4 regions of the Streptomyces sp. NPDC005706 genome follow, and region 1 is predicted to be linked to each of the others. Evidence: riboswitches for the same ligand, from Rfam matches in the RefSeq annotation. Region 1 holds a riboswitch; each other region holds the start of a gene.

What was found. Region 1 has a riboswitch for cyclic di-AMP ahead of ABZ478_RS15525 (C40 family peptidase). Riboswitches for the same ligand answer to the same signal wherever they lie in the genome.
Region 2: it holds a riboswitch for cyclic di-AMP, as region 1 does, so the genes downstream of both, ABZ478_RS23645 (transglycosylase SLT domain-containing protein) here and ABZ478_RS15525 (C40 family peptidase) in region 1, are expected to answer to the same signal.
Region 3: it holds a riboswitch for cyclic di-AMP, as region 1 does, so the genes downstream of both, ABZ478_RS28790 (peptidoglycan DD-metalloendopeptidase family protein) here and ABZ478_RS15525 (C40 family peptidase) in region 1, are expected to answer to the same signal.
Region 4: it holds a riboswitch for cyclic di-AMP, as region 1 does, so the genes downstream of both, ABZ478_RS21795 (transglycosylase family protein) here and ABZ478_RS15525 (C40 family peptidase) in region 1, are expected to answer to the same signal.

The regions. Positions count from the first base shown of each region.
Region 1 is NZ_JBEXYS010000007.1:120,508-128,066, forward strand. Features, by position in the region: gene bioD (dethiobiotin synthase) at 1-117, opposite strand, end outside; gene ABZ478_RS15495 (adenosylmethionine--8-amino-7-oxononanoate transaminase) at 119-1,408, opposite strand; gene bioB (biotin synthase BioB) at 1,401-2,624, opposite strand; gene ABZ478_RS15505 (8-amino-7-oxononanoate synthase) at 2,772-3,899, shown strand; gene ABZ478_RS15510 (DUF397 domain-containing protein) at 3,995-4,219, opposite strand; gene ABZ478_RS15515 (helix-turn-helix transcriptional regulator) at 4,229-5,089, opposite strand; gene ABZ478_RS15520 (ATP-binding protein) at 5,301-5,759, shown strand; gene ABZ478_RS15525 (C40 family peptidase) at 5,952-6,425, opposite strand; cyclic di-AMP (ydaO/yuaA leader) riboswitch at 6,429-6,652, opposite strand; gene ABZ478_RS15530 (hypothetical protein) at 6,994-7,302, opposite strand; gene ABZ478_RS15535 (ATP-dependent Clp protease proteolytic subunit) at 7,310-7,559, opposite strand, start outside.
Region 2 is NZ_JBEXYS010000015.1:91,879-99,437, reverse strand. Features, by position in the region: gene ABZ478_RS23650 (Cof-type HAD-IIB family hydrolase) at 29-841, shown strand; gene ABZ478_RS23645 (transglycosylase SLT domain-containing protein) at 904-1,389, opposite strand; cyclic di-AMP (ydaO/yuaA leader) riboswitch at 1,393-1,579, opposite strand; gene ABZ478_RS23640 (polyprenyl synthetase family protein) at 2,112-3,122, shown strand; gene ABZ478_RS23635 (DUF2092 domain-containing protein) at 3,368-4,576, shown strand; gene ABZ478_RS23630 (ABC transporter ATP-binding protein) at 4,653-5,627, shown strand; gene ABZ478_RS23625 (ABC transporter permease) at 5,614-6,498, shown strand; gene ABZ478_RS23620 (NAD(P)H-dependent oxidoreductase) at 6,505-7,092, opposite strand; gene ABZ478_RS23615 (tetratricopeptide repeat protein) at 7,311-7,559, shown strand, end outside.
Region 3 is NZ_JBEXYS010000023.1:107,506-115,064, forward strand. Features, by position in the region: gene ABZ478_RS28765 (polysaccharide pyruvyl transferase family protein) at 1-485, opposite strand, end outside; gene ABZ478_RS28770 (MBL fold metallo-hydrolase) at 608-1,801, opposite strand; gene ABZ478_RS28775 (Glu/Leu/Phe/Val dehydrogenase dimerization domain-containing protein) at 1,983-3,164, shown strand; gene ABZ478_RS28780 (TetR/AcrR family transcriptional regulator) at 3,274-3,822, shown strand; gene ABZ478_RS28785 (SGNH/GDSL hydrolase family protein) at 3,944-4,729, opposite strand; gene ABZ478_RS28790 (peptidoglycan DD-metalloendopeptidase family protein) at 4,984-5,985, opposite strand; cyclic di-AMP (ydaO/yuaA leader) riboswitch at 5,990-6,185, opposite strand; gene ABZ478_RS28795 (alpha-galactosidase) at 6,456-7,559, opposite strand, start outside.
Region 4 is NZ_JBEXYS010000013.1:108,025-115,583, forward strand. Features, by position in the region: gene ABZ478_RS21770 (glycoside hydrolase domain-containing protein) at 1-6, shown strand, start outside; gene ABZ478_RS21775 (SurA N-terminal domain-containing protein) at 153-800, shown strand; gene ABZ478_RS21780 (nucleoside triphosphate pyrophosphohydrolase) at 946-1,914, shown strand; gene ABZ478_RS21785 (cytochrome P450) at 1,960-3,249, shown strand; gene ABZ478_RS21790 (transglycosylase family protein) at 3,398-4,456, shown strand; cyclic di-AMP (ydaO/yuaA leader) riboswitch at 4,633-4,805, shown strand; gene ABZ478_RS21795 (transglycosylase family protein) at 4,810-5,502, shown strand; gene eno (phosphopyruvate hydratase) at 5,842-7,149, shown strand; gene ABZ478_RS21805 (septum formation initiator family protein) at 7,272-7,559, shown strand, end outside.

The sequences.
Region 1 (7,559 bases):
CGCGGCCTTCAGCACCGCCACCGAACGCCCGGCCGCGAGCGCCGTGGCGGCGACGGCCGCGGTCGTGACGGTCTTGCCGACCTCCGTGCCCGTCCCCGTGATCACCAGTACCGGCATCTCAACCCTCCCGCGCCGCGGCGCACACCGCGCGCGCGATCCGTGCCACGTCCGCGTCCGAGGTGACGAACGGCGGCATCGTGTAGACCAGGTCGCGGAACGGGCGCAGCCACACGCCCTCCCGCACGGCGGCCCGGGTGGCCGCGGTCATGTCGACCTCGTGGTCGAGCTGCACCACGCCGATGGCGCCCAGGACGCGGACGTCCCTCACCCCCGGCAGCGCGGCGGCCGGTGCCAGGCCCGCCCGCAGGCCCGCCTCGATCCGCCGGACCTCCGCCCGCCAGTCCTGCCCGAGCAGCAGGCCGATCGAGGCACAGGCCACGGCCGCCGCCAGCGGGTTGCCCATGAACGTCGGGCCGTGGGCGAGCACCGGCACCTCGCCCCGCGAGATGCCGTCCGCCACCCGCGCCGTGCACAGCGTGGCCGCCATGGTGAGATAGCCGCCGGTCAGCGCCTTGCCCACGCACATCACGTCCGGGGTGACGCCCGCGTGGTCCGCCGCGAACAGCGCGCCGGTGCGCCCGAATCCGGTGGCGATCTCGTCGAACACCAGCAGCACGCCGTGCTCGTCGCACGCCTCGCGCAGCACCCGCAGATACGCGGGGGAGTGGAACCGCATCCCGCCGGCCCCCTGCACCACCGGCTCCACGATCACCGCGGCCAGCTCGTCGGCGTGCCGCCCGATCAGCTCACGCAACCGCAGCGCGTACGGCTCCTCGTACTCGGCCGGCGGAGTGTCCGCGAACACCTGACGCGGCAGCACACCGGTCCACAGGTCGTGCATCCCGCCGTCGGGGTCGCACACCGACATCGGGTTCCAGGTGTCCCCGTGGTAGCCGCCGCGCCAGGTCAGCAGCCGCTGCTTGGCCGGGCGGCCGAGCGAACGCCAGTACTGCAGGCACATCTTCACCGCGACCTCGACCGACACCGAGCCGGAGTCGGCGAGGAACACATGCTCGAGCCCCTCCGGAGACATGTCGACAAGGAGCTTCGCCAGCCGGACGGCGGGCTCGTGCGTGAGCCCGCCGAACATGACGTGGCTCATCCGCCCGAGCTGCTCACGGGCCGCCTCGTTGAGGACGGGGTGGTTGTAGCCGTGGATCGCCGACCACCACGAGGACATGCCGTCGACCAGCTCGCCCGAGCCGTCGGCCGGGCGCAGTCTGACCCCGCTCGCCGACTCCACGACGAGCGGTTCGGCGCGCCCGGGCATCGGACCGTACGGATGCCACACATGCCGCCGGTCCAGCTCCAGCAGCTCGGGCACGCTCAGGCCGGGCAGGTCAGGCATTGGGCGCGAGATCCGTTCCGGCGCCCCGGCGGCGCACGGCGACCAGGTCGGTGCGCGCCTCGTTCGCCGCGGGCTCCGGTGCGGACGCCGTACCGCAGACACCGCCGCCCTCGTGCGAACCGCAGCCGGCCTCCGCGTGCGAACCGCAGCCCGCCTCCGCACCCGACCCGCACCCGGCGCTCTCGTGGGAGCCGCAGCCGCCGGCGGCGGCCGCCCGGTGCTCCGGCAGGGTCACCTGCTCGGCGCCCTCCACCTCGAACCCGGCGTCCGCGATCATCTCCAGGTCGGCCTTGCCCGCCTGGCCCTCACTGGTCAGGTAGTCGCCCAGGAAGATGGAGTTGGCCAGGTTCAGGGCCAGGGGCTGCATGGTGCGCAGGTGGACCTCGCGGCCGCCCGCGATGCGCACCTCGGCGTCCGGGCAGACGAAGCGGACCATGGCGAGGATGCGCAGACAGCGCTGCGGGGTGAGGTTCCACTCCTTGCCGAGCGGGGTCCCCTCGAACGGGATCAGGAAGTTCACCGGAACGGAGTCCGGGTCGAGCTCGCGCAGCGAGAAGACGACGTCCACCAGGTCCTCGTCGCTCTCACCCATACCGGCGATCAGCCCGGAGCAGGCGGACAGCCCGGCGGCGTGCGCCTTGTTCACCGTGTCCACCCGGTCGGCGTACGTGTGGGTGGTGGTGATGTCCCCGTACGTGGCCTCGGAGGTGTTCAGGTTGTGGTTGTAGGCGTCCGCGCCCGCCTCGCGCAGCCGTTCGGCCTGGCCGTCGGAGAGCAGGCCGAGACAGGCGCACACCTCGACGTTCTCGTGCTGGTCCTTGATGGTCCGGATGGTCTCGGAGACCCGGTCCACGTCCCGGTCCGTGGGGCCGCGCCCGGACGCCACCAGGCAGACCCGCTTGGCGCCGCCCGCGAGGCCCGCGGCGGCGGCCTCGGAGGCCTCGCCGGGCTTCAGCCAGGTGTACTTGAGGATGCCGGCCGTGGAGCCGAGCCGCTGGGAGCAGTAGGAGCAGTCCTCGGGGCACAGGCCGGACTTGAGGTTGACCAGATAGTTGAGTTTCACGCGCCGGCCGAACCAGTGCCGGCGCACCTTGCCGGCCGCGGCCACCACATCGAGCAGGTCGTCGTCGGAGGTGGCGAGCACGGCGAGAGCCTCGTCGCGGGTCGGCGACTCGCGCCGAAGCCCCTTGTCCACCAGCGTGTTCAGCAGGTCCATGAGGCACGATCCTGTCCTACGGGACCGCCTCGGGCCAAGGAGAGTTTGCACAACGGAGACGGTTCACCGTGTGGGTATTGCCACACCCTGGGTGGAGGGCCGTACGGCTAGTGTCTGTCCGCTACCTACAAAAGCCCCGGAGGACCCATGGCGTTCGGCTGGATCGACGAGCAGGCCGAGGCGCGCCGTCGCGCCGGACTCGTACGGACCCTGCGCCCGCGCCCGGCCGACTCGCCGCTGCTGGACCTGGCGAGCAACGACTACCTGGGTCTCGCCCACCATCCCGAGGTCGCCGAGGGAGCGGCCGGGGCCGCCCGGACCTGGGGCGGCGGGTCCACCGGTTCCCGGCTGGTCACCGGTACCACCGAGCTGCACACCGAGCTCGAGCGGGAACTGGCGGACTTCTGCGGCTTCGAGGCGGCCCTGGTCTTCTCCTCCGGCTACGCCGCCAACCTGGCCGCGGTCACCGCGCTGGGCCCGCACGGGTCCCTGATCGTGTCCGACGCGGGCAACCACGCCTCGCTCATCGACGGCTGCCGGCTCGCCCGGGGCACCACCCAGGTGGTCGGGCACGCCGACCCGGAGGCCGTGGGCAAGGCGCTCGGCACACACCCGGGACCGGCGATCGCCGTCTCCGACACGGTGTTCTCCGTCGACGGCGACGCGGCACCGCTGGCCGCCCTGGCCGAGGCGTGCCGTGAGCACGGCGCGGGCCTGGTCCTGGACGACGCGCACGGGCTCGGGGTGCTCGGTGACGGCGGCCGGGGCGCTCCGTACGCCGCCGGGCTGGCGGGCGCCGCGGACGTGGTCGTCACGGCGACACTGTCGAAGTCGCTCGGCAGCCAGGGCGGTGTGGTGCTGGGGCCGGCCCGGGTCGTCGCCCACCTGGTCAACGCCGCCCGCACGTTCATCTTCGACACCGGTCTCGCCCCCGCGGCCGTGGGCGCCGCGCTCGCGGCGCTGAGGCTGCTGCGGCGCGAGCCGTCGCGGGCGCAACGGGCCCGCGCGGTCGCCGCCGAACTGCACGCACGGCTGACCGCCGCGGGTCTGGAGGCGGTACGACCGGACGCCGCGGTGGTCTCCGTGCGGGCTCCGTCCCCGGAGCAGGCCGTGCGCTGGGCGGCCGACTGCCGTACGGCAGGCCTGGCCGTGGGCTGCTTCCGTCCTCCTTCCGTGCCCGACGGCATCTCGCGGCTGCGGCTGACCGCCCGTGCGGACCTCTCCGGGGCCGAGATCGAACGCGCTGTACGTGTGATTCGCGAGGCGCGACCATGAGTCGGCGTGACACGGCCGCACATCTGGCGAAAGTGATCGGATCTGATCAGTAGGGGTCGGCCCGCCGGCCGGTGGTCAGGTCGGGTTCGACCCGGTCACCGGAGCGTTGCCACGAAGCCCGCCCAGCTCCCGGGGGAGAAGAGCAGCGCGGGTCCGGCCGGAGCCTTGGAGTCGCGCACGGCGAGCAGTCCGGCCCACGGGCCGGAGTGCGGCCGGGCCGTCTCCACGCAGTTGTTCGCTCCGGTGCTGTAGCTGCTGCGCAGCCACCGCACGTCGTGCAGATCGGTACTGGCTGGGACGTTCCGAGGCAGTGCTGTCATGGTGCCTCCTTACGCGCCGTCACCTATCCCGGCGATGTAGTCCAACGATTCCTCGGGTGAAAGGGCGTGGAACTGAAGGGTGTCGAAGGCCTCGGCGTAGGCCATGAGGTCTTCTTTCCGTTCCAGGTAGAGGCTACTCGTCAACTGGTCGAGAACAACCACGTCCAGATCAGAAGTGCTCGGAAATGAGAAGATAACGAAAGGCCCGGTGAGGCCGATATGCGCCCCCGCCGCGAACGGCAGTACCTGGAGCCGAACCTGGGGCAGCCGGGCGGCCTCCATCAGCCGTTCCAGTTGCCGCGCCATCACCTCGGGGCCGCCGACCTCCCGCCTGAGCACCGCCTCGTCCAGTACCGCGGTCAGCTTCAGCGGCGGCTCGGACCGGAGCACGTCCTGCCTCGCGAGCCGCACCTCCACCAGGGCGTCCAGCCGCTCCTCGTCCACTCCCTCCACCGCCGCCCGGGTCACCGCGCGAGCGTATTCGGGCGTCTGCAGTAGGCCGGGAACCACCGTGGTCTCCAGGGTGCGCATCCCGCTCGCCTGCGACTCCAGACTGATGAAGTCGCGGTAGGTGGGCGGCAGGACGCCCCGGTACGCGTGCCACCAGCGGTTGCGGCCGCCCGCGTCCTTCGAGCCCGTCAACATCAGCAGCAGGTCGCGCAGTTGCCGGTCCCGGACGTCGTAGGCGTCGAGGAGTAACCGTACGTCCGCCGGCCTCACCCCGCTGGCGCCGGTCTCGATGCGGCTCACCTTCGACTGGTGCCAGCCCACCAGGAGGGCCGCCTCGCCACTGGTGAGCCCGGCCCCGGTGCGCAGCGCGCGCAGTTCGGCGCCCAGCTTGCGGCGCCGGACCGCGGGACCGTTCTGCATGGGAACTCCTTACTCCTTCCGGGCCGCCCGGATACGGTCTCGCGTCGCAGAGTTCACCGCTTCGGGCGACAGATATATGCATATCTTGGTGGATCGCTCCCCTGACCGGCCCGGTGATGGCAGTCTGGCGAAGAAGCACCAGTCCGGGACCGTACTCGAACCATCCGCTCCTCGTCGGACTGCGGTCCCGTGGGAAAGGGACGACGTCGCCATGGCAGACCACCTGGAAGCATCCGTCACTCTGCCGAGCGATCCCGCCTCGGTCTCCGCGGCCCGTTCCTACGTGGTGGGCACCCTCGCGGAGTGGGGCCTGCCGTCGGACACCGACGTGGCCGACACCGTGCGACTCATCGTCTCCGAACTCGCCACCAACGCCGTGCAGCACACCTTCGGTCAGTCACCCACCTTCACGGTCGACATCGCGCTGGACCGTGACGAACACCTGCGCATCGGTGTCACGGACAGCCATCCGCGCTTTCCGAAGAGACTGCCCGCCGCCGTCCAGCAGGACAACGGGCGCGGCATGGTCATCATCCGCTGGCTCACCGCCGAGTGCGGCGGCAGACTCCGCGTCCGCCCCACCCGCGAGGGCGGCAAGACGGTGTCGATCGAACTGCCGTGGACGCCCCAGGGGGAGCAGCTCACGACGGCCGGGCAGCAGGAACCCTAGAAGAGGAACTGCGGAAGCCGGGGGACCGCGGCCCGGCGCGCGGCCCTGCGGCCGCCTCGGTGGCCCGTCACGGAGCCGGACGCGGCCGCGCCGCCCCGGGGCCGCCCGCGTGCTTCAGGCGGGCGCCGGGACGGCGCCGACGGTCAGGGGGAGCGGCCCTGCTGCTGGAGCCGCTCCGGGGGCTGGGCCGGGTCAGCTGACCCGGCCGTACCAGACGCTCCGTGTCCAGATCTTCTCGAGCCGCACCACGGCCCCGGTCTTCGGGGCGTGCCAGATCTTGCCCTTCCCGGCGTAGATGCCGACGTGGTAAACGCTGGATCCGGAGTGGAAGAAGACCAGGTCACCGGCCCTGCGGTGGCCGGCGGAAATATGCCGGGTCCGGTTGTACTGCTGGGCTGCCGTACGCGGCAGCTTCTTGCCCGCCTTCTTGAACGAGTAGAGCGTCAGACCCGAGCAGTCGAATCGGCGCGGACCGGTTGCCCCGTACTGGTAAGGAGAGCCCTTCTTGGAGGCGGCGATGTGCAGAGCCTTCGTCGCCAGCGTGGCGGCCGAGGCCTCACCGGCCAGGCCGGGCACGGCGATGGAGCCGCCCACCGCGGCAAGCGTAAGAGCCGAGGCCGTACCGGCCCGGGCCATCATCGACGGGACACGATTCAGCGCAGTCATGCGCAACCCTTCGTCAGCCGCCTGTGAAGGATGACCTGTCGGATTCGGGCTGGCGAAGTGGCCCGGCCGCGTTGCCGCGGCTTCACCCCAAGGGCTGCTCGGCACGACCGTCCGTCTGCGACGAACGTCCGTCCCGGCGACCCGTCTTGCCTGGGTCCTCCACTCCTGCCGATCCACTCCTGTCGACCGGTCATCCGGGCGGCGGCAGGACTCGGCGTCCGCACGGATCGCCCCGCCGCGGTGGCGGGGTCTTGTCGTCAGACAGGGATCTTCACTCACAGGTGTCCGAAAATCCCAATGGAACCGGGGATTTGTGGCGTTACTCACCACTCACCCGTTCGGGTGGACACTGCTCTGTTCGAGTCTCCGTCAACTCCCGGACGTAGCCCCGGACCTGGGAAAAAGCGTCTCCGCGCATCTCCCCGATCCGCCGATCGCGCAAGTCGGAGAGTCAGAAAAAAAGCCCGGAGATACTCCGGCCGGGGGTACGTCGTTCGGGCCGTTTCAACTCCACGCCGGGCGGACCGTCGACGATCGGGTCCACCCGGCGCGGGAACCGGCGTCCGGGTCAGCCCACGCAATCGGGCGGGAGCACGACGCGCGCGGTACGGCGCTCACCGTCGAGCACCCGCAGCGCCCGTGCCAGCGTGTCCCCGTGCAGCTCCGTCTCGCCCCGCCGGTGCATCAGGGCGAGCGCGTCGCGCAGCTCGGCCGCCTTGCGCACCAGGGCCTGCGCCGCGCGCAGCCCGCTGTAGGTGTCTCCCGGCCGCGCCGGGTTGATCCGGCCCAGCAGGTCGGCCGCCTCCAGGTAACGGTCGATCAGCTCGCCCTCGGCCCTGGTCAGCGCGGGCAGCGGCGGAAGCTCCGGCGGCAGCATCGGCGGGTCACTCCGCCCGCTCGGCGCCGGGAGCGGCCTTGCGGCTCGGGACGACACCGTCCACCAGTCCGTACGCCAGCGCGCCCCGCGCGTCCAGCACCAGATCCCGCTCCAGGTCCTGGCCGACCTGCTCCGGCGTGCGCCCGGTGTGCCGGACCAGCAGCCCCTCCATCAGCGCCCGCATCCGGGTCAGCTCCCCGGCCTGGATGAGGAGGTCGCTCGGCTGTCCCTGGGCCGGTTCGGGCAGCGCGGGCTGC
Region 2 (7,559 bases), on a different contig from region 1:
CGGGGCGTGCGGTCCGTATTCTCTGATCATGGCCGCACCTCCCCCGTACGCACTGATCGCCACCGACCTGGACGGGACGCTGCTGCGCGGCGACGACACCGTCTCCGACCGGTCACTCGCCGCGCTGGAGAGGGTGAGGCGGGCCGGTGCCCGGCACCTGGTGGTGACGGGCCGGCCGGCCCCCCGCGTACGGCCGCTCCTGGCCGCCCTCGGCTGCACGGGACTCGCGGTGTGCGGGCAGGGGGCGCAGGTCTACGACGCCGGTACCGGCCGCCTGCTGGGGTCGGTGCGGCTGGACCGGGAACTGGCGGAGACGGCGCTCGGCAAGATCGAGGCCGAGGTGGGGCAGGTCTTCGCGGCCGTCGACCAGGACGGCGTGGACGGGCTCACGCTGATCGAACCCGGGTATCTGATGCCCCACCCGACGCTGCCCGCCGTGCGGGTCGGCAGGCGCGACGATCTGTGGCGCGAGCCCATCAGCAAGGTGCTGCTGCGCCATCACGCGCTGTCGGACGACGAGTTGGCGGCGACCGCGCGCGCGGCGGTGGGCTCGCTGGCCACGGTCACCATGTCGGGGCCGGGCACGGTGGAACTCCAGCCGTGCGGGGTCACCAAGGCGACCGGGCTCGCGCTCGCCGCCGGTCATCTGGGGATCACCGCCGAACAGGCCCTGGCCTTCGGCGACATGCCCAATGACGTCCCCATGTTCGACTGGGCGGGCCGCGGGGTCGCCATGGCCAACGCCCACCCCGAACTCAAGGCGGTCGCGGACGAGGTCACGACGTCGAACGAGGACGACGGCGTCGCCGTCGTCCTCGAAGAACTGTTCCCGGCCGGCTGACCGGGACGCGAACAGCGGCCCACGGCGGGCGCCGGTCAGGTGGCGCCCGCCGCGGGTGCCGGTCAGTAGGCGCCGTTGACGTTGTCGATCGACCCGTAGCGGGCGGCCGCGTAGTTGCAGGCGGCCGTGATGTTCGCGACCGGGTCGTAGGGGTCGAACGCCGTTCCGGCCACGTGGTAGGTGTTGAACGTCGGGTCGATCACCTGGAGCAGGCCCTTGGACGGGATGCCCTTGGCGGCGTTGGAGTCCCACAGGTTGATGGCGCGCGGGTTGCCCGAGGACTCGCGGATGATGTTGCGGTGGATGCCGTTGTAGGTGCCCGGGATGTGCTTCTCCGCCATGATCGCGAGGGACTCGCGGATCCAGCCGTCGAGGTTGTTCGGGTACCCGGCGAGGGTGGTCCCGGTCGAGCCGGCGGAGTCGGCCGCGGAGGCGCTGGTCGCACCGGCGACCGGAAGGGCGAGCACGGCGGCGCCGGTGCCGAGGACGGCGAGCCTGCGGACGAGGCGGCTGGTGCGGACGCGGCGGGGCTGGGCGGCAGCAGGCATGGCGAAGTTCCTCTCCGTCGCCTGCGAGGTGAGCTGTCGGGTTCGGGCGGGGAGGTGCCCGGCCGTGCCGCCCCCGAGGCGGCACGACTTAACCCCTTGCCGTTCCGGTGACGACACGCGTCGTCCGGTCCGGCGAACTTACCTGGGTCCCCCGCTCCTGCCGTACGAATGAGTTCGTCGATGGGTGGTGTCGGGCGGCGGCAGGATTCGGCGTTCCGCTCGACTGGCCGGAACGTATGCGAGAGCACATGTCCGGAACAAGTGTCGGATTCACGTAAAAGCCAAGTTGACCTTGTTCTGTTCCGATTTGGGCACTTGATCCTTTGCGACTGCCAATGTCCAACTGGCCGATGCCGCAAGGGAGAACGGGTGGTGGCCGGGTCGGGCGGCCGGACGGGGGCGCGTGACCCAATTCACGAAATAGCAAAGTATTCCAAATCAGACATGAGGGATTTGGCAGGGAGGGTGAACCGGAGGGGGGCGCCCGGTCGGATACCCCGTGGCCGATTTGCTGCGCGTCGTAAAAGGTGCATTAAGGCGCTTAATGTCCGTATTATCGGGTGGTCGGCAGTGCGTCGATCGTGGTCCGATGCCGTCCGTGCCGGACCGGTGGGCGCCCTCGGTGATCGAAACAGGACCGGATACGCTGACTTGAGTGAGGGCAGCGACCTATCGACAAACCGTGTAATCGCCAGCAGACACCAGCAGACAGGAGACCCCTCGTGACCGTCGTCGGGCCGTTCGGGCTGAGCGTGCGGGACCAGGCTCTGGAAGCCGATGTCCAGGCCGGATTGACGGCTGTCGAGGAAGGCTTGCTCGAGGCCACCAAGAGCGAGGTCCCGTTCATCACGGAGGCCGCGCAGCACCTCGTACGGGCCGGCGGGAAGCGGTTCCGGCCGCTCCTCGTGATGCTCGCGGCGCAGTTCGGGGACCCGTACGCGCCCGGCATCGTGCCGTCGGCCGTGGTGGTGGAGCTGACCCACCTGGCCACGCTGTACCACGACGACGTCATGGACGAGGCGTCCGTGCGGCGCGGGGTGGACAGCGCCAACACACGCTGGGGCAACTCCGTCGCGGTCCTCACCGGCGACTTCCTCTTCGCCCGCGCCTCCCAGATCCTCGCCGACCTCGGCCCCGAGGCGGTCCGGGTCCAGGCCCTCGCGTTCGAGCGGCTGGTCACCGGCCAGATCCTGGAGACCGCGGGCCCCTCGGACGGCCGCGACCCGGTCGAGCACTACCTGGACGTGCTGGGCGGCAAGACCGGCTCCCTGGTGGCGGTCTCCTGCCGGTTCGGCGCGATGATGTCCGGCGCCGACGAGACGGTCGTCGACGTGCTCACCCAGTACGGCGAACGGCTCGGAGTCGCCTTCCAGCTCGCCGACGACGTCCTGGACATCGCCTCCGACTCGCACGAGTCCGGCAAGACCCCGGGGACCGACCTGCGCGAGGGCATCCCGACGCTGCCCGTGCTCCGGCTGCGCGAGCGCGCGGCCCGGCTGGGGCTGCCCGAGGACATCGCGCTGTGCGAGCTGCTCGACTCCGACCTCGGCGACGACGCCCGGCTCGACGAGGCGCTGACCGCGCTCCGCGCGCACCCCGCGCTGGAGCAGGCCCGCCGCGACACCGTCCGCTACGCCGAGGAGGCGCGCGCCGCGCTGGCCCCGCTGCCGGAGTGCGACTCCAAGGCGGCGCTGCTCGAACTGTGCGACGCGGTGGTGCACCGGGCCGGCTGAGCCCCCTGCCGGCGACCGAGGGCGGTGTCCCCCGCGCGACCCCTACGGGTCGGGGGAGACACCGCCCTCGGGTGTCATACCGCAGGCGTACACGGAGTTGGTGCCGTGGTCTGACGCTTCCTCACGGCCGATTTGGTCATATGGAAACCACGGAAATCACCACTCCTCACCGATTCGGGTGAGAATGGCGGCTCAGGTGGACCAGTGTGGGGACAGCCGCCGCCGACGACGGAGGTAAGGCACAGATGGCACCGTACGAATCCGACGACGCAACGGGCGCCGCGCGTGACGAGGACCTGCCCACCGGACGCCGCAAGGCCGCCCGGTACGTGGTCCCGGTCGCGGTGGTGGGGGTGGCGGCGGCCACGATCGGGCTGGTCCCGGCGCTCGCCGACTCCGGTGACCCCGATCTGCCGAAGATCACCGCACAGCAGCTCATCGACAAGATCGCCAAGTCGGACGTGCAGCAGCTGTCCGGCACGGTGAAGGTCAGCACCGACCTCGGCCTGCCGGACCTCGGCGGCCTGGAGAGCGGACTGATGTCCGGCGCGGCCCGCGGTGACGGTGACGGCTCCGCCGCGGACCCGCGATCCAAGCTCACCGAGCTGGTCTCCGGCACGCACACGCTGCGCGTGGCCACCGACGGCCCGGACCGGCAGAAGCTGTCGCTGCTGGAGAGCGGCTCCGAGTACAGCCTCATCCACGACGGCAAGGACGTCTGGGGCTACGACAGCAAGAGCAACGAGGTCCACCACTCCGCCACCGCCGGCTCCGGCGGGCAGCACCGGGCGGAGCAGCCGCCGGCCACGCCGAAGGGCTTCGCCGACGAGGCCCTGAAGGCGGTCGACGACACCACGTCCGTGACCGTCGACGGCACCGCGCAGGTCGCCGGGCGGGACGCCTACAAGCTGCTGATCAAGCCCAGGCAGTCCGGCACCACGGTCGGCGCCATCAGCATCGCCGTGGACGCGAAGACGGGCCTGCCGCTGAAGTTCACCCTCACCCCGAGGAGCGGCGGCGCCGCCGTGCTCGACGCGGGCTTCACCCAGGTCTCCTTCGCCAGGCCGGCCGCCTCCACCTTCGACTTCACCCCGCCCAAGGGCGCGAAGATCACCGAGGAGAAGGACGGCGGCAAGGGCAGGGCGCCGGAGCACGCCCCCAAGGGCGGTGAGGGCCTCGCCGATGGCCTCGACGGCGCCACCGTGCTCGGCAAGGGCTGGACGTCGGTCGCCACCTTCGACACCGGCAGCCAGGGCGGTGTGCCGTCCGGCGACCAGGGCGGTGCGCTCGGCGGCTTCCTCGGCTCGCTCGGCGACCAGGTCTCCGGCAAGTTCGGCGAGGGCACGGTGTTCTCCACCCGCCTGGTCAACGCCCTGATCACCGACGACGGCAAGGTGTACGCCGGCGCGGTGACCAAGGACGCGCTCGTGAAGGCGGCGGACGCGGGGAAGTGATCCTCCCCGGGCAGGAAGTGATCCTCCCCGGGCAGTGGACGGGCAGGAGCGGGCACGGGGAACCGAGGGGGAGCCGATGGACGAACCGTCCGCCGCGGAGCGTGAACCGGGGGACGCGCCGGAGCACGTCATCGCCACGCGCGGCCTCACCAAGCGCTACCGCGGCGGACAGCTCGCCGTCGACGGTCTCGACCTGACCGTCCCGGCGGGCAGCGTCTTCGGCTTCCTCGGCCCGAACGGCTCCGGCAAGACCACCACCATCCGCATGCTGATGGGCCTGATCGAGCCGACCTCGGGCACGGCCCGCGTCCTGGGCCGGCCCATGCCCCGGTCCGCCCGCGCCGTCCTGCCGCGGGTCGGCGCGCTGATCGAGGGGCCGGCCCTGTACGGCTTCCTGTCCGGCCGGGACAACCTGCTGCGCTACGACGCCGCCGACCCGACGGCCGACCCGCGCACCCGGCGCGCCCGCGTCGCGGCCGCCCTCGACCGGGTGGGCCTGACGGCCGCGGCGGGCAAGAAGGCGAGGGCGTACTCGCTCGGCATGAAGCAGCGCCTCGGCCTGGCCGCCGCCCTGCTCCAGCCGCGCGCACTGCTCGTGCTGGACGAGCCCACCAACGGACTCGACCCGCAGGGCATGCGGGAGATCCGCGCCCTGGTGAAGGAACTGGCGTTGGACGGTACGACCGTGTTCCTGTCCTCCCACCTCCTGGACGAGATCGAGCAGGTGTGCACGCACGCGGCGGTGATGGCGCAGGGCCGCCTGATCACCCAGGGCGCGGTCGCCGACCTGGCCGCCGGGGCCCGCGGCCGGCTGGCGGTGAGCACGCCGGATCCCGCCGAGGCGGCCCGGGTGCTCAAGGAGCAGGGCGTCGCGGACGTCGTCGCCGACGGCGACCGGGTGACCGGCGAGCCGCCCGAGCGGGACCTCGCGGAGGTGAACGCGGCCCTGGTCGCGGCGGGCGTCCGGGTACGGGGCTTCACCCTCGAACGGGCCTCGCTCGAGGACGCGTTCGTGGCGCTGACCGGGGAGGGCTTCGATGTCGCGGGCTGAGCCACTCGGGGCGCCGGCCGGGCGTGGGCCGAGTCCGCTGTGGACCTTCGGGCTGCTGCGCAGCGAGCTGGTCACCACGCTGCGCCGCTGGCGCACGCTCGCGCTGCTCGCGGTGCTGGCGGCGGTACCGGTGCTGGTCGGGATCGCGGTGCGGATCGAGACGCGGGGCGGCCCGGGGGCGGACGGCGGCGGTGGCGAGGGGCCGGCGTTCATGGCCCAGATCACCAACAACGGCTTGTTCCTGGTGTTCACGGCGCTGGCCGCGACCCTGCCGTTCTTCCTGCCGATGGCGGTCGGCGTCGTCGCGGGCGACTCGATCGCCGGCGAGGCCGGTGCCGGGACCCTGCGCTATCTGCTGGTCGCCCCGGCCGGCCGCACCCGGCTGCTGCTCACCAAGTACGCGACGGTCATGGCCTTCTGTCTGCTGGCCACCCTGGTCGTGGCCGTGTCCGCGCTGGCCACCGGCGCGCTGCTGTTCCCGCTCGGCGACCTCACCACCATCTCCGGCACCAGCATCACCTTCGCCGAGGGCCTCGGCCGGGCGCTGCTGATCGCGCTGGCCGTCGCCGCCTCACTGGTCGGTGTCGCGGCGCTCGGCCTGTTCGTGTCCACCCTGACCAACAGCGGTATCGCGGCGATGGCGACCACCGTGGGCCTGCTCATCACCGTTCAGATCCTCGACCAGATACCCCAGTTGCACGCGCCGCGGCCGTACTTCTTCTCGCACTACTGGCTGTCCTTCGCCGACCTGATGCGCGACCCCGTCTACTGGGACGACCTGGTGAAGAACCTCGGCCTCCAGGCGCTGTACGCGGCCGTGTTCGGCTCGGCGGCCTGGGCGCGGTTCACGACGAAGGACATCAGCGCCTAGACCCGCTCAGCCCTCCTGGTACGGGAAGCGAGCGAGAGGTGCCTCCCCTGCGAAGAACGTCTTCGCGCGCGTGAGCGCGTCGGTGTCCCTGGCCACGTCACCGGGCGCGCTGCCGTTGCCGAGCAGCACACCGCCGAAGCGCATCCCCAGATAGGCGGCCGAGTTGTTGAGCGTGCCGGCGAGCGGGTCGGCGACCGACGGCTCCCGGTCCGCCCGGGCCGAGACACCCCACAGGGTGCGCCCCGCCATCGTCGCCTTGAAGTCGAGGCCCGGAGTGCGCAGCCAGGCCGACCAGTAGTCCAGGTACCGCTTGGTGTGGCCGGAGACCGAGTACCAGTACAGCGGGGAGGCGATCACCAGGTCCGTGGCCGCGAGGGTGGCGTCCAGCAGCAGGCCGGCCGGGGTGTCCGCGGCCGGCCGGACGTGGTCGGTGTCGTGCCGCAGGTCCGTGAAGTCGGGCAGCGGGTGGTCGATGAGACGGATCCAGCGCTGCTCGACGTCAGCGGGGAGCTGTTCGGCGGCCGCGCGGGCCAGCTGTTCGGTGTTGCCGTCGGGCCGGGCACTGCCCAGGACGAAGAGAAAGCGGCGGCTCATGGGTCCCCCGTAATGGTTGATGTCGCACCGCGAATAAGGGCGTGTGCATTTTATGCACACGCAAGCACTCTGTTTCAAGGGCCGGCTCCGGGGGCTTCGGGCGGCGGCTGGTGCGAGGCTGTGACGTCGCGGTGACGCGGGAACCGGGCTGGAACGGACACACTGGTCGGCAGGACGCGTACGGACCGGATCGTGGCGCCGGGGGAGTGAGGGAACCGATGTCTCGACTCAGCTTCGAGAAGAAGCGGGCACACCAGCCCGTGGCACACCCCGCGGCGGTGGCCGTCCGGGTGTCCGGCACGGGCAGTGCCTCGGTGGGCGGGACGGCGGTCGTCGCGGCGCCGGGCGAGGGGATCCAGCAGGCCGTGCTGAACCACCTCCAGCGCCTCGCCATCAGCCTGGGGACCCCGATACGCGCCACGATCCACGACGACCGCGCGGGCTGCGTGGTCCCCCTGGAGGTCTCG
Region 3 (7,559 bases), on a different contig from region 1:
CCGCGGAAGTAGACCGAGGGACATCCGATGACGTCGACATCGCGGAAACCGAGTTCGCCGAGATAGCGCTGGGTGAACTCACCCCGGACGCCGATGGACGCCGAACGGTCCAGTACCGCCCCGACGAACCGCTTGACGGCCTCGTCGACGGGCTTCAGGAACGCGGTGTCGTAATCGAGTTTCGCCTGCGCGCCGACCCCGAACACGACCACGGGGACCCGCAGTTTGCCGATGAGGTCCGCCAGGATGTGCATGTGCGGGATGAACTTCGATTTGAAGGCATTGGCCATCGGCAGTACGAAGACATCGCATTCGCCGTTGATCCGGTCCGCGTCCGCGACCTTCAGTTCGGCGAAGTGTGTCGTGTCGACCCGGATCTCCGCGTCCGGCACGGACATGTGCCGGTAGGCGGAATTGGTGTACATGAGATTGCCGACGTTGCCCCGAATGCTGTTGCGCACCAAGGTGCTCTCGATCGTGGGCACGCTGAATGGGTCGTTCCCCGCCTGCATGAGAATGCGCTTCACAGGCCGGGAGCGTAACGTCGCACCACGCCTTTACGGAATCCTTGCGCGTCCTTTTCTTCGTCGTGACGGGCGTTCCCGGGTCAGCGCTCGCCGGCCAGGTCGACCTCGACGCGGCTGATCTCGGCGGCGGTCGAGGGCTGTCGGGGCCGGCGCCGGAGGTGGGCGACGGGTGCCGACGCGGATCGCCACCAGGCGTCGGCGGGGAGCTTTCCGGCGGGTTCGAAGGGCTCGCCCGGCCGGGGCAGGGCCACCGCCTGACCGGCCTCCTCGGCGGCCTCCTTGGTCCACTCGCCGGGCTCGGCCCAGGGGTGCGGGGCGAGGTTGAAGGTGCCCCAGTGGATCGGGAGCAGTACGCCGTGCGGGGTGCCGCCCTGCAGGTCGAGGTGGGCGCGCAGACCCTCCTCGGGCGTCATGTGGATGTCGGGCCAGAACTCGCTGTACGCGCCGATCTGGATCATCGTGGCGTCGAACGGGCCGTGAGCGGCGCCGATTTCGCGGAAGCCGTCGAAGTAGCCGGTGTCACCGCTGTGGTAGACCCGGTGCTCCTCGCCGGCGACGGCCCAGGAGGCCCACAGGGTGTGCTGGGTGTTGCGCAGACCGCGGCCGCAGAAGTGGCGGGCCGGGGTGGCGGTCAGGGTGAGGCCGCCGACCTCGGTGGACTCGTGCCAGTCGAGTTCGCGCAGCCGGTCCGCCGAGACGCCCCAGTGCTCCAGGTGCGCGCCGACGCCCAGCGGCACGGCGAACACGGTGTCCGTACCGGCCAGCGCCTTGATCGTGGGCATGTCCAGGTGGTCGTAGTGGTCGTGTGAGATCACCACCACGTCGACCGGACCGAGCGCGGCCAGCGGCAGCGGCACCGGGTGCAGCCGCCTGGGCCCGACGAAGGGGAAGGGAGAGCAGCGCTCCCCCCAGACGGGGTCGAACAGGACGCGGTGACCGTCGATCTCCACGAGCACGCTGGAGTGGCCCATCCAGGTCACCCGCAGCCCCGTCGTGGGCGGCTTGGCCAGGTCGGCGAGGGTGGTGGAGTGCACCGGGACGGTGCCGTCCGGGGAGCGCAGCGGCCGGGTGTCCTTGTCCAGGAACACCTTGGCGAGGTCGAGCGTGGAGCCGGAGGGCCGGGTGCGGGCGGTGCCGCCCGGGTTCTGGAAGACGCCGTCCCTGAAGTGCGGGGAACGGCGGATCCGGGCGAGGCGCTCACCGCGCGGCTGCGCGCCGAAGGCCTCGGGCTGCAGCGCGCTGAGCCCGGAGCTCTTGGAACGCCATCCGGTCACGGTTACCTCCAGTGAAGTCGCTGAGGTCCTCCATTATGGTCGGCCCGTACGACAGGGGTGCCGCCCGCTGCGGGGTCCCGCTCCCCCGGTCGGCCGATACGTCCCGCACGGCGCTTTGACAGCGGCCCGACGGCTGCGGATACTGACCCGCTGTTCAGTAACCGCCCTCCCGGGAGCCCCCATGACCGCCGCCCCCCTGATGTCGCTCGTGTGGACCGACCACGTCACCGGACGGCAGGGCTTCCTGGTCGTCGACCGGCTGGTGCGCGGCGTGGCCAGCGGCGGGCTGCGCATGCGCGCCGGCTGCACGCTGGAGGAGGTCACCGGGCTCGCGCGCGGTATGACGATGAAGGAGGCCCTGCACTACAACCCGGAGGCCCGGTACGTCCCCCTCGGCGGCGCCAAGGGCGGCATCGACTGCGATCCGCGGGACCCGGCGGCCTACGGGCTCCTCGTGCGCTATCTGCGCGCCATGCGGCCGTACATCGAGAGCTGCTGGACCACCGGCGAGGATCTGGGCCTCAGCCAGGACCTGGTGGACCGGGCCGCCGCCGAGGCGGGCCTGGTCTCCACCGTCCAGGCCGTGTTCCCGCTGCTGGACGACGAGCCGACGGCCCGCGCGCGGCTCGCGGACGCCTTCGCGGTGCGGGTGGACGGCGTCGGCCTGGACGAACTGGCGGGCGGCTGCGGGGTGGCCGAGTCGGTGCTGACGGCCCTGGACCGGGCCTCGGTGCCGTACCGGGGCACCCGGGTGGCCGTGCAGGGGCTGGGCACCATGGGCGGGGCCACGGCGCGTTTCCTCGCGCGCGCGGGCCTGACGGTGGTGGCGGTGGCCGACGTCAAGGGGACCGTCGCCAACCCGGACGGCCTCGACGTGGAGGCGCTGCTGGCGGCGCGGGACGCCTACGGCACACTCGACCGCTCCGCGCTGCGCCCGGCCGACCGTGAGCTGCCCGGCGACGCCTGGCTGTCGGCGGACGCGGAGGTGCTGGTGCCGGCGGCGGTCTCGTACGCGGTCGACACCGCCGGGCAGGAGCGGATCACCGCCCGCTGGATCGTCGAGGCCGCCAACATGCCCGTACTGCCGGAGGCGGAGCGGCTGCTGGCCGCGCGCGGGGTGACGGTACTGCCGGACGTGGTGGTCAACTCCGCCACCAACGCCTGGTGGTGGTGGACGCTGTTCGGCGACATCGGCCCGGACGCCGACGAGGCGTTCGCCCACATCCGCCGCTCGATGCGGGCTCTGACCGGGACGGTGCTGGACCGCGCGCGGGCCGACGGGACGACGCCGCGCGCCGCCGCCCACGCCCTGGTGTCGGACCGGCTGCCGGTGATCGCCGGGCGCTTCGGCTGGTACCGCTGACCCCGGCGGGCACGGCCGCCGTCGGTGCCCTGGGGGCGGCGTCCGGCGGACGGACTAGGGTGACCGCGTGGCGAGAGTGCGGTTGAGCGTGGCCGAGCGGCGTGAGGAGATGCTGCGGGCCGCCATCGGGCAGATCGAGGCGCGGGGCGTGGCGGCGGTCAGGATCGCCGACGTGGCCGCGGTGCTCGGGGTGAGCAACGCGCTGGTGCTGTACCACTTCTCGACGAAGGAGAAGCTGGTCGCCGCCGCCTTCGCCTACGCGGCCGAGGACGACCTCGCGCGGCTGCGCGCGCTGCTGGACCGGCGGACCTCCGCCCTGCGCCGGCTGCGCGCCGCCGTGCGCTGGTACGCGCCCACGGGCCAGGCCAAGGGCTGGCGGCTGTGGATCGAGGGCTGGGCGGTGTCGCTGCGCGAGCCGGCCCTGCGGGCGGTCACCCGGGACCTCGACCAGCGGTGGAAGGCGGCGATCGCCGCGGTCATCGCCGAGGGCGTGGCGGCGGGCGAGTTCACCTGCCCCGACCCCACGGGCACGGCCCTGCGGCTCACCGCCCTGCTCGACGGCCTGGCCGTGCAGCTCACGTCCTACCCGGGCGCGGTGCCACGCGCCCGCGCGCAGGAGTGGGTGAACGACGCCTTGGCCAGGGAACTGGGCCTGTAGCGCGCGGAGTCGACCGGCCGGAGCGCACCGGCATGGAACACGGGCCGGGTCCGGTGGGCGCGCGGGCGTGCCCCGCACCGCCGGGATCGCGGTACGGGGCACGGTCACGCCGCGCGCGGGGTCAGGCGACCGACGCGATGCGCAGCTTGATGTCGTCCGGCGAGAGCGCGCCCTTCGCCGTGACGTGGTCCCCGGAGGACTCGCCTCGCAGCCGGCGGCCGATCCACGGGACGAGGTACTCGCGGGCCCAGTGGACGTCGTCCCGGCGGATCTCCAGGGTGCCCCGGGGCGGCAGCGGCGGCCAGGCCTGCTCCGGGTCGGCCGGGATCTCCAGGCCGAGGGCCTGACCGGCGCGCAGCGCCACGCGCGTGTGCCCCTCGGGCGAGAGGTGCAGCCGGTCGTTGTCCCAGGCCCTGCGGTCCTGGACGGACCTCAGGGACCAAAGGTCGAGCACGGGGCAGCCGTACCGGTCGGCGATGGCGCGGACGTGCCCGTTGTAGGTGGCGATCTTGCCGCGCAGATGCTTGAGCACCGGCACGCCCCGGGTGTCGAAGCCGGTCGTCACCATCACCGTGCCCGCGGCCGCCGCGAGGGGGGCGAGGGCCCGCTCGAAGCGCTCGGCCACCTCGTCGGGGTCGGTGCCCGGCCGGATGATGTCGTTGCCGCCCGCACAGAAGGAGACGAGGTCCGGGGCCAGTTCGACGGCCCTGGGAAGCTGGTGCTCGACGATCTGGTCGAGCAGCTTCCCGCGGACCGCGAGGTTGGTGTACTTGAAGTCGCCCTCGGGCCGCCGGTCGGCGAGCAGGACCGCGAACCGGTCGGCCCAGCCGACGAACGCCCCGTCGGGCCCGGGGTCGCCGACGCCCTCGGTGAAGCTGTCCCCCACCGCCACGTACGACCCGATCACTGATGTGTTGTCACTCTTCGAATCGTCTGCCACGTCGGACCATGATTCACCTTTGGATGTGACTTACGCGACCGTAGGCAGGGGTTGACTAGCGGTGAGATGAGACACCCTTAAAGAAATTGCCAACCCAGGAATACGGCCGGTACGGGGACCGTCCGGACACACCGAAGGCCGGACCCGGGGATCGGGGGTCCGGCCTTCGGAGGCGTGTCAGGCAGGTGGTCGTGAGGAGCGCGTCCCTCGGCGCCGGTGGCTCAGAGGGCGACGCCGTGCGAGCGGAGGTAGGCGACCGGGTCCACGTCCGAGCCGTAGTTCGGCGTGGTGCGGATCTCGAAGTGCAGGTGCGGGCCGGTCACGTTGCCGGTGGCGCCGGACAGGCCGACCTGCTGCCCCGGGGTCACCGTCTGACCGGCCGACACCGAGAGCTGCGAGAGGTGGGCGTACTGGGCGTAGTAGCCGTCGTTCAGCTTGATGACGACCTGGTTGCCGTACGCGCCGCCCCAGCCGGCGGAGACGACGGTGCCGGCGCCGACGGCCTTGAGGGAGGTGCCGGTGGGGACGACGAAGTCGACGCCCGTGTGGTAGCCGCTGGACCACATGCTGCCCGCCACGTGGTACGCGGTGCCGACGGTGGGCGCGGCGACCGGGAGGTTGTAGCCGGTGGCGGGGGCCGCCTGGGTGGCCTGGGCCACCGGAGACGCCGGGGCGACCTTGGTGGCCTGGGCCACCGGAGACGCCGGGGCGACCTTGGTGGCCTGGGCCACCGGAGACGCTTGGACGGCGGGGGTCGCGGGGGTGTACCGGGCGGCCTTCGCCGGGGCCTCCGCGCGGGCCTTCGAAGGCTGCGCGGGGGCGGGGGACTCGGCGCGGGTCGGGGCGGCGGCCTTCTTGCCGAGCGACAGCCTCAGACCCGGGTGGATCAGGGCCGGATTCTCGCCGACGGTCTGCCGGTTGTCCGCGTAGAGCCGGTGCCAGCCCCCGCTCACGTGCTGCTCGCCGGCGATCTTCGCGAGGCAGTCGCCGGACTTCACCGTGTAGGTGCGAACGCCGGAGGCCTGCTGCGCGGCGGTCTTCCCGGCCGCCGTCTTCGCCACGGACTGCACGGTCTTTCCGGAGACGGGCTGCGCGGTGACGGCGTGCGCTCCGGTGGCACCCAGCAGGGGCAGGGCCAGTGCGGCACCGCCGGTTCCGGCGACGGCGACGGAACGGGTGAAACGCTGAGTCTTGGGACGGCGGTGCTTACCCTTCGCGGGCATGACGCATTCCTCTCCGGCGCCTGCGGGGTGAGCTGTCGGGTTCGGGCTGGAGCTGCCCGGCCGCGCGGTGCGCGGCTGCACCCCGAGCCTGTCGCGGAGACCGGGACAGGCAGTCGTACCTGTTGGGTCCCCCGCTCCTGCCGCGCACGGGTCATGTGTGTGGGACTCCGGGCGGCGGCAGGATTCGGCGTTCCGTCCGGATTGATGGCGAACGTAAGCGAGCCCGACGCGCGGAAACAAGCGACCGATTCCCGGCGTTCACGTGCCAGAAGATCCAAATGGGATATTCGTGGTCACGGTGCGTGAATTCGCACCCGCGCGGTCGGGTCAAGTTGCCGTATCCGCTTGGGGATTAGGTGGACATGACGAACAGCGGACGGTCACGGCTATGACGCTCCTCACGCGCCACTCCCCCAGGCGCCCCCATTCCACACCGAGTTGTAACGAAGGGGTCAGTCAGGACATAAGGGTCAGATACGGCGCAGGCGGAAAACTGCCGCGTCCAGATCGCCGTGCAGCCCGGTCGGCAGTCCGTGGTGCAGCAGAACGGCACCTCGGTGAACTTCGCCCGTTTCGCGGCATTCGTACGATGCCGTCGCGTCGAGTCCGCGCAGCCGTACGCGCGGTACCGGCTCTCCGTAGCTCTGCGTCTGGAGGCAGGCCAGGACCACCGCCTCGTCCCCCAGCACGTACTGGACGGCGCTCAGGCCGCCCGTCGGAGGCCGCAGCCGGTACAGGTCGCCCTGCTGGACGAGCGGCCGGATCTCCTTGTGGAGGGCCACCCACTCCCCGGCTTCGGCCAGTTCCTCGTCGGTCCACTCGGTGAGGTCGCCGCCGATACCGAGCACACCCGCCATGGAGCTGACGAACCGGAAGCGCAGGGAGCTGGTCCTGCCGTTGAGCTGCGTGTTCGGGCTGTCGGTGACCCAGGCCGCCATCACGCGCGCGGGGTGGATCTGGCTGAAGCCGTGCTGGATGGCGAGCCGGTCGAGCGGGTCGGTGTTGTCGGAGGTCCACACCTGGTCGGTGCGGCTCAGCACGCCGAGGTCGATCCGGCCGCCGCCACCCGAGCACGACTCGAAGGCGACCCGGGGGTGGGCGGCGCGCAGCCGGTCCAGCAGGGCGTACAGCGCGCGGACGTGGTCGACCCACAGGCGCTGCGGGTACGGCTCCCCCGGCCAGCCGGCGTCGGTGAAGCAGCGGTTGAAGTCCCACTTCACATAGTCGATGGGGGCGCCGGACAGCAGGGTGTCCAGCCGCTCCCACAGGTACTCCTGGACGTCCTCCCGGGCGAGGTTGAGGACGAGCTGGTTGCGCAGTTCCGTCCGTCTGCGGCCCGGCTGGTACTGCACCCAGTCGGGGTGGGCCCGGTACAGCTCGCTGTCCGGGTTGACCATCTCGGGCTCGACCCAGATGCCGAACCGCATGCCGAGGCCGTGCACCTGCTCCGCCAGGGGCTTGAGGCCGTGCGGGAACCGGTCGGGATTGGGGGTCCAGTCGCCGAGCCCGGCCCGGTCGCTGGTGCGGGCCCCGAACCAGCCGTCGTCGACGACGAACAGCTCGACGCCGATGCC
Region 4 (7,559 bases), on a different contig from region 1:
GGCTGACCCGTACCCCGGCCCGGGGAGGCACCACGGTGCCCGAAGCGCGTGCGAATCGTTGGTCGAATGGGTTGGCCACAGGCTGCCCACTGCCTAACATCGATCACCGCAAGACTTTGTGCACCGCCGCACAAGCTCCCCTGGAGGTCTCCTTGCACCGCCGCCGTCGCACCGCGCTCCTCCTCTCCGCCGCGATCGCCGCCGCGGCACCCGCCCTCACCGCTTGCGGAGGCGAGGCGCACCCGGGCGCCGCCGCGGTCGTGGGAGGAGAGCGGATCACCGTCGCCCAGCTCGAGGGCCGGGTCAACGAGGTACGCCAAGCGCAGCGCGCGGCGGTGCGGGACGAGACCCAGTACCAGCAGGTCCTCGCCTCCACCGGCAGTCTGACCCGCGACACCCTGCACAACATGGTCCTGGACCAGGTCCTGCACCGCGCCGCGCGGGACGCGGGGATCTCGGTCACCCGCAAGGAGGTCTCCGGGATGCGGGCCGGCCTGGAGCAGCAGGCCGGTGGCACCAAGGGCCTGGAGACCGCCTGGCTGCAGAAGTACGGCATCGCGCCCGGCCGCCTGGACGACAACCTCCGGCTCCAGCTCGAGGCGCAGAAGCTCGCCGCGAAGCTCGGCTCGGACACCACGCAGCCCGCGTTCTGGAAGGCCCTGTCCCGGGCCTCCCAGGAACTCCACGTCGACCTCAACCCGCGCTACGGCGCCTGGGACGTGCGCAAGAGCAGCCGCGTGGACGCCAAGACGCCCTGGGTGCGGGAGGCCACGGCGACGGGGGCGCAGCAGCCGGCGTAGCGGGCGGTCGGCGCTCCTGTGCCGGGGCGCCGGAGCGGGTACGGCAGGGGGCCGACGGGGGCCGGTCGGTCATACGGTCACACGTTGCCCCCGGCCCTGTGGACAACCGATCCCGTCCCTCTTCCCCGTGGGTTACGTTCGGATGGTGAACGCAACCAGTCCCGAGGCCGCCCCCGGCCGCATCGTCCTGCTCACCACCAGCCACCGCGTCGCACCCGGCCTGCTGTCCTGGCCCGCCTGGCAGGCGCTGCGCGCCGCCGACGCCGTGCTGTGCGCGGACGGCGCCCATCCGCAGCTCCCCTATCTGCGGGAGGCCGGGATATCCGTGGCGGAGGCGGCGCCCACCGCGCAGGAGCTGCTCGACACCTGCGCGGGCGGGCGTACGGTGGTCGTCGTGGCCACGGGGGAGGGCGAGCCCGCCCTCACCGACGGCCTCGCCCGCCTCGCCGGTTCCGGACGGTTCCGGATGCCCGAGCTGGAACTGCTGCCCGCCTCCTACGACCTGCCCGGCGCCCGCCTCCTCGACCTCGTCCAGGTCATGGACCGCATCCGGGTCGAATGCCCCTGGTCGTCCCGGCAGACCCACCTGGGCCTGGCGAAGTACGGGATCGAGGAGGCGTACGAACTGGTCGAGGCGATCGAGGCCGGTGACCGGGAGGAACTGCGCGAGGAACTGGGCGACGTCCTGCTCCAGGTCGTCTTCCACTCCCGCATCGCCGAGGAGGACCCGCAGGCGCCGTTCTCCGTCGACGACGTGGCCGGCGGCATCGTCGCCAAGCTGATCCACCGTCACCCGCACGTCTTCGGCGACGAGACGGCCGAGACCCCGGAGGACGTCAAGGAGCACTGGCTGCGCACCAAGGCCGAGGAGAAGCGGCGCACCTCGGTCACCGAGGGCGTACCCCTCGGCCAGCCCGGCCTGGCCCTCGCCGCCAAGCTCGCCTCCCGCACCCGCACGGCGGGCCTGGAGGTGCCGCTGCCCGAGGGCGAGGGCATCGGCTACGAGCTGCTGGCCCTGGCGGTCCGCGCGGAGTCGGCCGGCGTGGACCCGGAGGCGGCGCTGCGCGCGGCGGCGCGGGTGTACCGGGACGCGATACGGGCGGCCGAGAGCTGACACCCGCGCCGCGGAGCGGGCGTCCGTGACCGATACCGTCGAGGAGTGACCGACCAGCCCGCCCCGCCCAGCACCGCCCCGGAACTGTTCACCTGGGAGTTCGCCGCCGACCCCTACCCCGCCTACGCCTGGCTGCGCGAGCACGAGCCAGTGCGCCGGACGAGGCTGCCCAGCGGGGTCGAGGCCTGGCTGGTCACCCGGTACGCCGACGCCCGGCAGGCCCTCGCCGACCAGCGGCTGAGCAAGAACCCCGCGCACCACGACGAGCCCGCGCACGCCAAGGGCAAGACCGGTATCCCGGGTGAGCGCAAGGCCGAGTTGATGACGCACCTGCTGAACATCGACCCGCCGGACCACACCAGGCTGCGCAGACTGGTCAGCAAGGCGTTCACGCCGCGCCGGGTCGCCGAGTTCGCGCCCCGGGTGCAGGAGCTGACCGACGACCTCATCGACGGGTTCGCGAGGACGGGCTCCGCCGACCTCATCCACGAGTTCGCCTTCCCGCTGCCCATCTACGCCATCTGCGACCTGCTCGGCGTCCCGCGCGAGGACCAGGACGACTTCCGCGACTGGGCCGGGATGATGATCAGGCACGGCGGAGGACCGCGCGGCGGGGTCGCCCGGTCGGTGAAGAAGATGCGCGGCTACCTCGCCGAGCTGATCCACCGCAAGCGTGCGGCACTGCCGGAAGAGCCATCCCCGGGCGAGGACCTGATCTCCGGCCTGATCCGCGCCTCCGACCACGGTGAGCACCTCACCGAGAACGAGGCCGCCGCGATGGCCTTCATCCTTCTGTTCGCCGGCTTCGAGACGACCGTCAACCTCATCGGCAACGGCACCTACGCCCTGCTCAACCACCCGGAGCAGCGCCACCGGCTGCAGAACTCCCTCGCCCGCGGCGAACAGGGTCTGCTGGAGACCGGTGTCGAGGAACTGCTCCGCTACGACGGCCCGGTCGAGCTGGCCACCTGGCGGTTCGCCACCCGGCCGCTGACCCTCGGCGGGCAGGAGATCGCGGCCGGCGACCCGGTGCTCGTCGTCCTCGCCGCCGCCGACCGGGACCCGGAGCGGTTCGCCGGTCCCGACGTCCTGGACCTCTCCCGCGGGGACAACCAGCACCTCGGCTACGGCCACGGCATCCACTACTGCCTCGGCGCCCCGCTCGCCCGGCTGGAGGGCCGGACCGCGCTCGCCACGCTCCTCACCCGCCTCCCCGACCTGCGGCTCGCGGCCGATCCGGCCGACCTGCGCTGGCGCGGCGGGCTCATCATGCGCGGCCTGCGCACCCTGCCCGTGGAGTTCACCCCGGCCACGGAACAGGCCGTACAACCGTAAACATGACGGGCGTTCAACTCTGTGATCTTCACGTGATCTGTGCGGCATGAACTTGTGACAAGTGATCGTATGCCTATACGTTCACCCATCAACGCGGCCCGAGCATTGGGCGCCGCGTCGGTCCCGCTGTCGCACGAAAGGCTTCCGCATGCTCTCCGGGAACGGTCGTCACCGTCGCCCCCGTCAGGCTCCGGCTCTTCTCGTCGCGGCCGGAGTGACCGGCTCCGCCATCGCCATCCCGCTCCTCGGTGCCGCGAGCGCCAACGCCGCCGACGGCACCACCTGGGACAAGGTCGCCGAGTGCGAGAGCGGCGGCTCGTGGAGCGCCGACACGGGCAACGGGTACTACGGCGGACTGCAGATCTCCCAGGACGACTGGAACGCCTACGGCGGCACCAAGTACGCCGCCACCGCCGACCTGGCGAGCCGTTCCCAGCAGATCGCCGTCGCCGAGAAGATCCTCGCCGACAAGGGCACCACGCCCTGGACCACCTGTGCCCTGCTCTCCGGCCTGACCTCCGACTCAGGGTCCCTGGACGTCGACACGGGCGTCGCAGGCTCCGGGAAGTCCGGCTCGGACCACGGCGGGTCCGGCGACTCCTCCGGCTCCACGGACTCGTCCGATTCCGCCGGTGATTCCGACTCGTCCGGTCTGCCGGATTCCTCCTCCTCGCCCGACTCCTCCGACTCCGGCTCCGAGTCCGACTCTTCCTCGGACTCGGTCGGCAAGTCGTCCCCGGACGCGGGCGAGAGTGCCGGCTCCAAGGGGTCGGACAAGGGCACGGACACTCCCAAGTCCGACAAATCCACCTCGCCGCGCGCCGGGGAGTCGCAGGGGAGCGAGTCCGCGACCCCGGACCCGGTCGTGGAGGACTCGGACAATTCATGGCAGACCGGCGGTTCTTGGAGCCTCGTCGACACCGGAGCGCTCAGCAGTGGCGGACGTCACCGCGGCGGCAGTGCGGACGAAAGCGTGACAAACGGTCAGGACGCCTCCTCGTCGGGGAAGCACGCCTCCCGCGGGACGGACACCTACACCGTGCATGAGGGCGACACCCTCGCCTCCATCGCCGACTCCCTTGACGTGGACGGCGGATGGCACGAGCTGTACGCCCGGAACAAGAAGGCCATCGGTACCGACCCGAACCACATCTCCGCCGGTCAGACCCTGGAAGTCGGTAGCGAAACGGGCCAAAAGCAGCGGTAGTTGACGACCGGATTGGGCGTCGATGTCCGTTTCGGTGAAAGTGTGGGATGAGTCTCAGAAGCCCTGATCGTCTTTGAAATTCCCTCGATCGCGTGTCTACGGTCGTGACCGCTCGTCACCACGAGCCCCGGCTGTCGCAACGCCGAATCCTGCCAGCGGCCGCCCGGGAACAGTCGTCGCGTAAAGCGCCGTAGGCAGGAGCGGGGGACCCAAGGTAAGTGCCGGAACCAGCGGTCACGCTGGAACCGGCTAGGGGTGGAGCCGCGGCCCGTGAAAGCGGGCCCGCGGCCGGGCAACTCAACCGGCCCGAACCCGACAGCTCACCTCGCAGGCGTCGGTGAGGGGATCCATCCATGCTGTTCTCCAGCAAGGGCAAGCACCGTCGTCCGTCCAAGGCCACCCGTGCCATCGCGCTCGCCGGTGTCACCGGCGCCGCCGTCGCCGCCCCGCTGATGGCGGCCGGCAACGCCTCCGCCGCCACCACCTCCGAGTGGGACGCGGTCGCCCAGTGCGAGTCCGGTGGCAACTGGTCCATCAACACCGGCAACGGCTACTACGGCGGTCTGCAGTTCTCCGCCTCCACCTGGGCCGCCTACGGCGGCACGCAGTACGCCGGCCAGGCCAACCAGGCCTCCAAGGCCCAGCAGATAGCCGTCGCCGAGAAGGTCCTCGCCGCCCAGGGCAAGGGCGCCTGGCCGGTGTGCGGCAAGGGCCTGTCGAGCACCCCCAACAGCGGCTCCGCCCCGAGCGGCTCCTCCAAGAGCACCTCCTCGGGCAGCACCGCCACCCGCTCCACCGACCAGCAGGCCGCCTCCCGTTCCAGCGAGCGTCCGGCCGCGAGCGCGAAGAAGACCGTCACCACCCCGACCGGCAAGAAGGTCAAGAAGGGCGACGGCGAGTACAAGGTGGTCAAGGGCGACACCCTCGGCACCATCGCCGAGAAGCACAAGGTCGACGGCGGCTGGCAGAAGCTCTTCAAGCTGAACAAGGACATCGTCGAGGACGCCGACCTCATCTACCCGGGCCAGCAGCTGCACCTGAAGTGACACCTGGCTCCGACCGGAACCACAGTGCCCTCACAAGGCCGTCCCCCAAGCTGAAGGCCGCGTGAGGGCCATTCCCCCCGTCCCCCACGGGCTCCCCGCCCCGGTGCGTGTTCCCCCATACGCACCGGGGCGGGGCTGTGTTTTTCCCGGCCCCTTTCCCCATTCGTTCGCGGAACCTCACCGAACCGCTTTGTTCCGGGCAGGAACAATGGGTACCGTCTCCCTGTCCACGGGACGGTCGGTCGGTGGCCGACGCCCCTTGGACGGTTAGGCTCTAGTCGCAAGGCAGAGCCGTAAGGCACCCCGCCCCGCACTTCCAGCGTCACATCCATGAAGGAGATGCTCGTGCCGTCCATCGACGTCGTCGTAGCCCGGGAAATCCTGGACTCCCGAGGCAACCCCACGGTCGAGGTCGAGGTCGGCCTCGACGACGGCAGCACGGGTCGTGCCGCCGTGCCGTCCGGTGCCTCCACCGGTGCCTTCGAGGCCATCGAGCTCCGTGACGGCGACCCCAACCGCTACCAGGGCAAGGGCGTCGAGAAGGCCGTCCTCGCCGTCATCGAGCAGATCGGCCCGGAGCTCGTCGGCTACGACGCCACCGAGCAGCGCCTGATCGACCAGGCCATGTTCGACCTGGACGCCACCGACAACAAGGGCTCGCTCGGCGCCAACGCCATCCTCGGCGTCTCCCTCGCCGTCGCGCACGCCGCCTCCGAGGCCAGCGACCTGCCGCTGTTCCGCTACCTGGGCGGCCCGAACGCGCACCTGCTGCCGGTGCCGATGATGAACATCCTGAACGGCGGCTCGCACGCCGACTCCAACGTGGACATCCAGGAGTTCATGATCGCTCCGATCGGCGCGGAGTCCTTCTCCGAGGCCCTGCGCTGGGGCACCGAGGTCTACCACACGCTGAAGAAGGTCCTGAAGAGCAAGGGCCTGTCCACCGGCCTCGGCGACGAGGGCGGCTTCGCCCCGAACCTCGGCTCCAACCGTGAGGCCCTCGACCTCATCCTCGAGGCCGTCAAGGAAGCCGGCTACGCGCCCGGCGAGCAGATCGCCCTCGCGCTCGACGTCGCCGCCTCCGAGTTCTACAAGGACGGCAAGTACCTCTTCGAGGGCAAGGAGCGCTCCGCCGCCGAGATGACGGAGTACTACGAGGAGCTCGTCGCGGCCTACCCGCTCGTCTCCATCGAGGACCCGCTGTTCGAGGACGACTGGGCCGGCTGGAAGATCATCACCGACAAGCTCGGCGACAAGGTCCAGCTCGTCGGTGACGACCTGTTCGTCACCAACCCCGAGCGCCTCGCCCGCGGCATCGACGAGGGTGCCGCCAACGCCCTGCTGGTCAAGGTGAACCAGATCGGCTCGCTCACCGAGACCCTGGACGCCGTCGAGCTGGCCCAGCGCAGCGGCTTCAAGTGCATGATGTCCCACCGCTCCGGTGAGACCGAGGACGTCACCATCGCCGACCTGGCCGTCGCCACCAACTGCGGCCAGATCAAGACCGGCGCCCCGGCCCGCTCCGAGCGCGTCGCCAAGTACAACCAGCTGCTGCGCATCGAGGAGATCCTCGACGACGCCGCGGTGTACGCCGGCCGCAGCGCCTTCCCGCGCTTCCGCGGCCACACCGAGGTCTCCAAGGGCTGACCTCCGCCGGGCCGATCCGAACGGGACGACCCGGATATCAGCCAGTCGTACGTACGTCCCCGTACCCGGTCCCGTACCGTGTGCGGGGACGTACGCACGTGGAAGGGGAGGCGGAGAGCCAGATGGCCGTCAAGGACCGGGACCGTTTCTCCACCGCCACCAGGCTGCGCGCGCTCGGCGAGCAGACCGCGGCCAGGGTCTACCGCTCCCAGACCAAACGGCAGGCCCGCCGCTCCCGGCTCACCGGCCGCGCGGCCCTGCTGGCACTGGTGCTGTGCTCGCTGATCGTCGCCCTCGCCTACCCGATGCGGCAGTACGTCTCCCAGCGTGCCGAGATCTCCGACCTCCAGCGGGAGCGGGGGCAGGCCCGGCAGCGCGTCGAGCAGCTGCGTGACCTCAAGGCGCGCTGG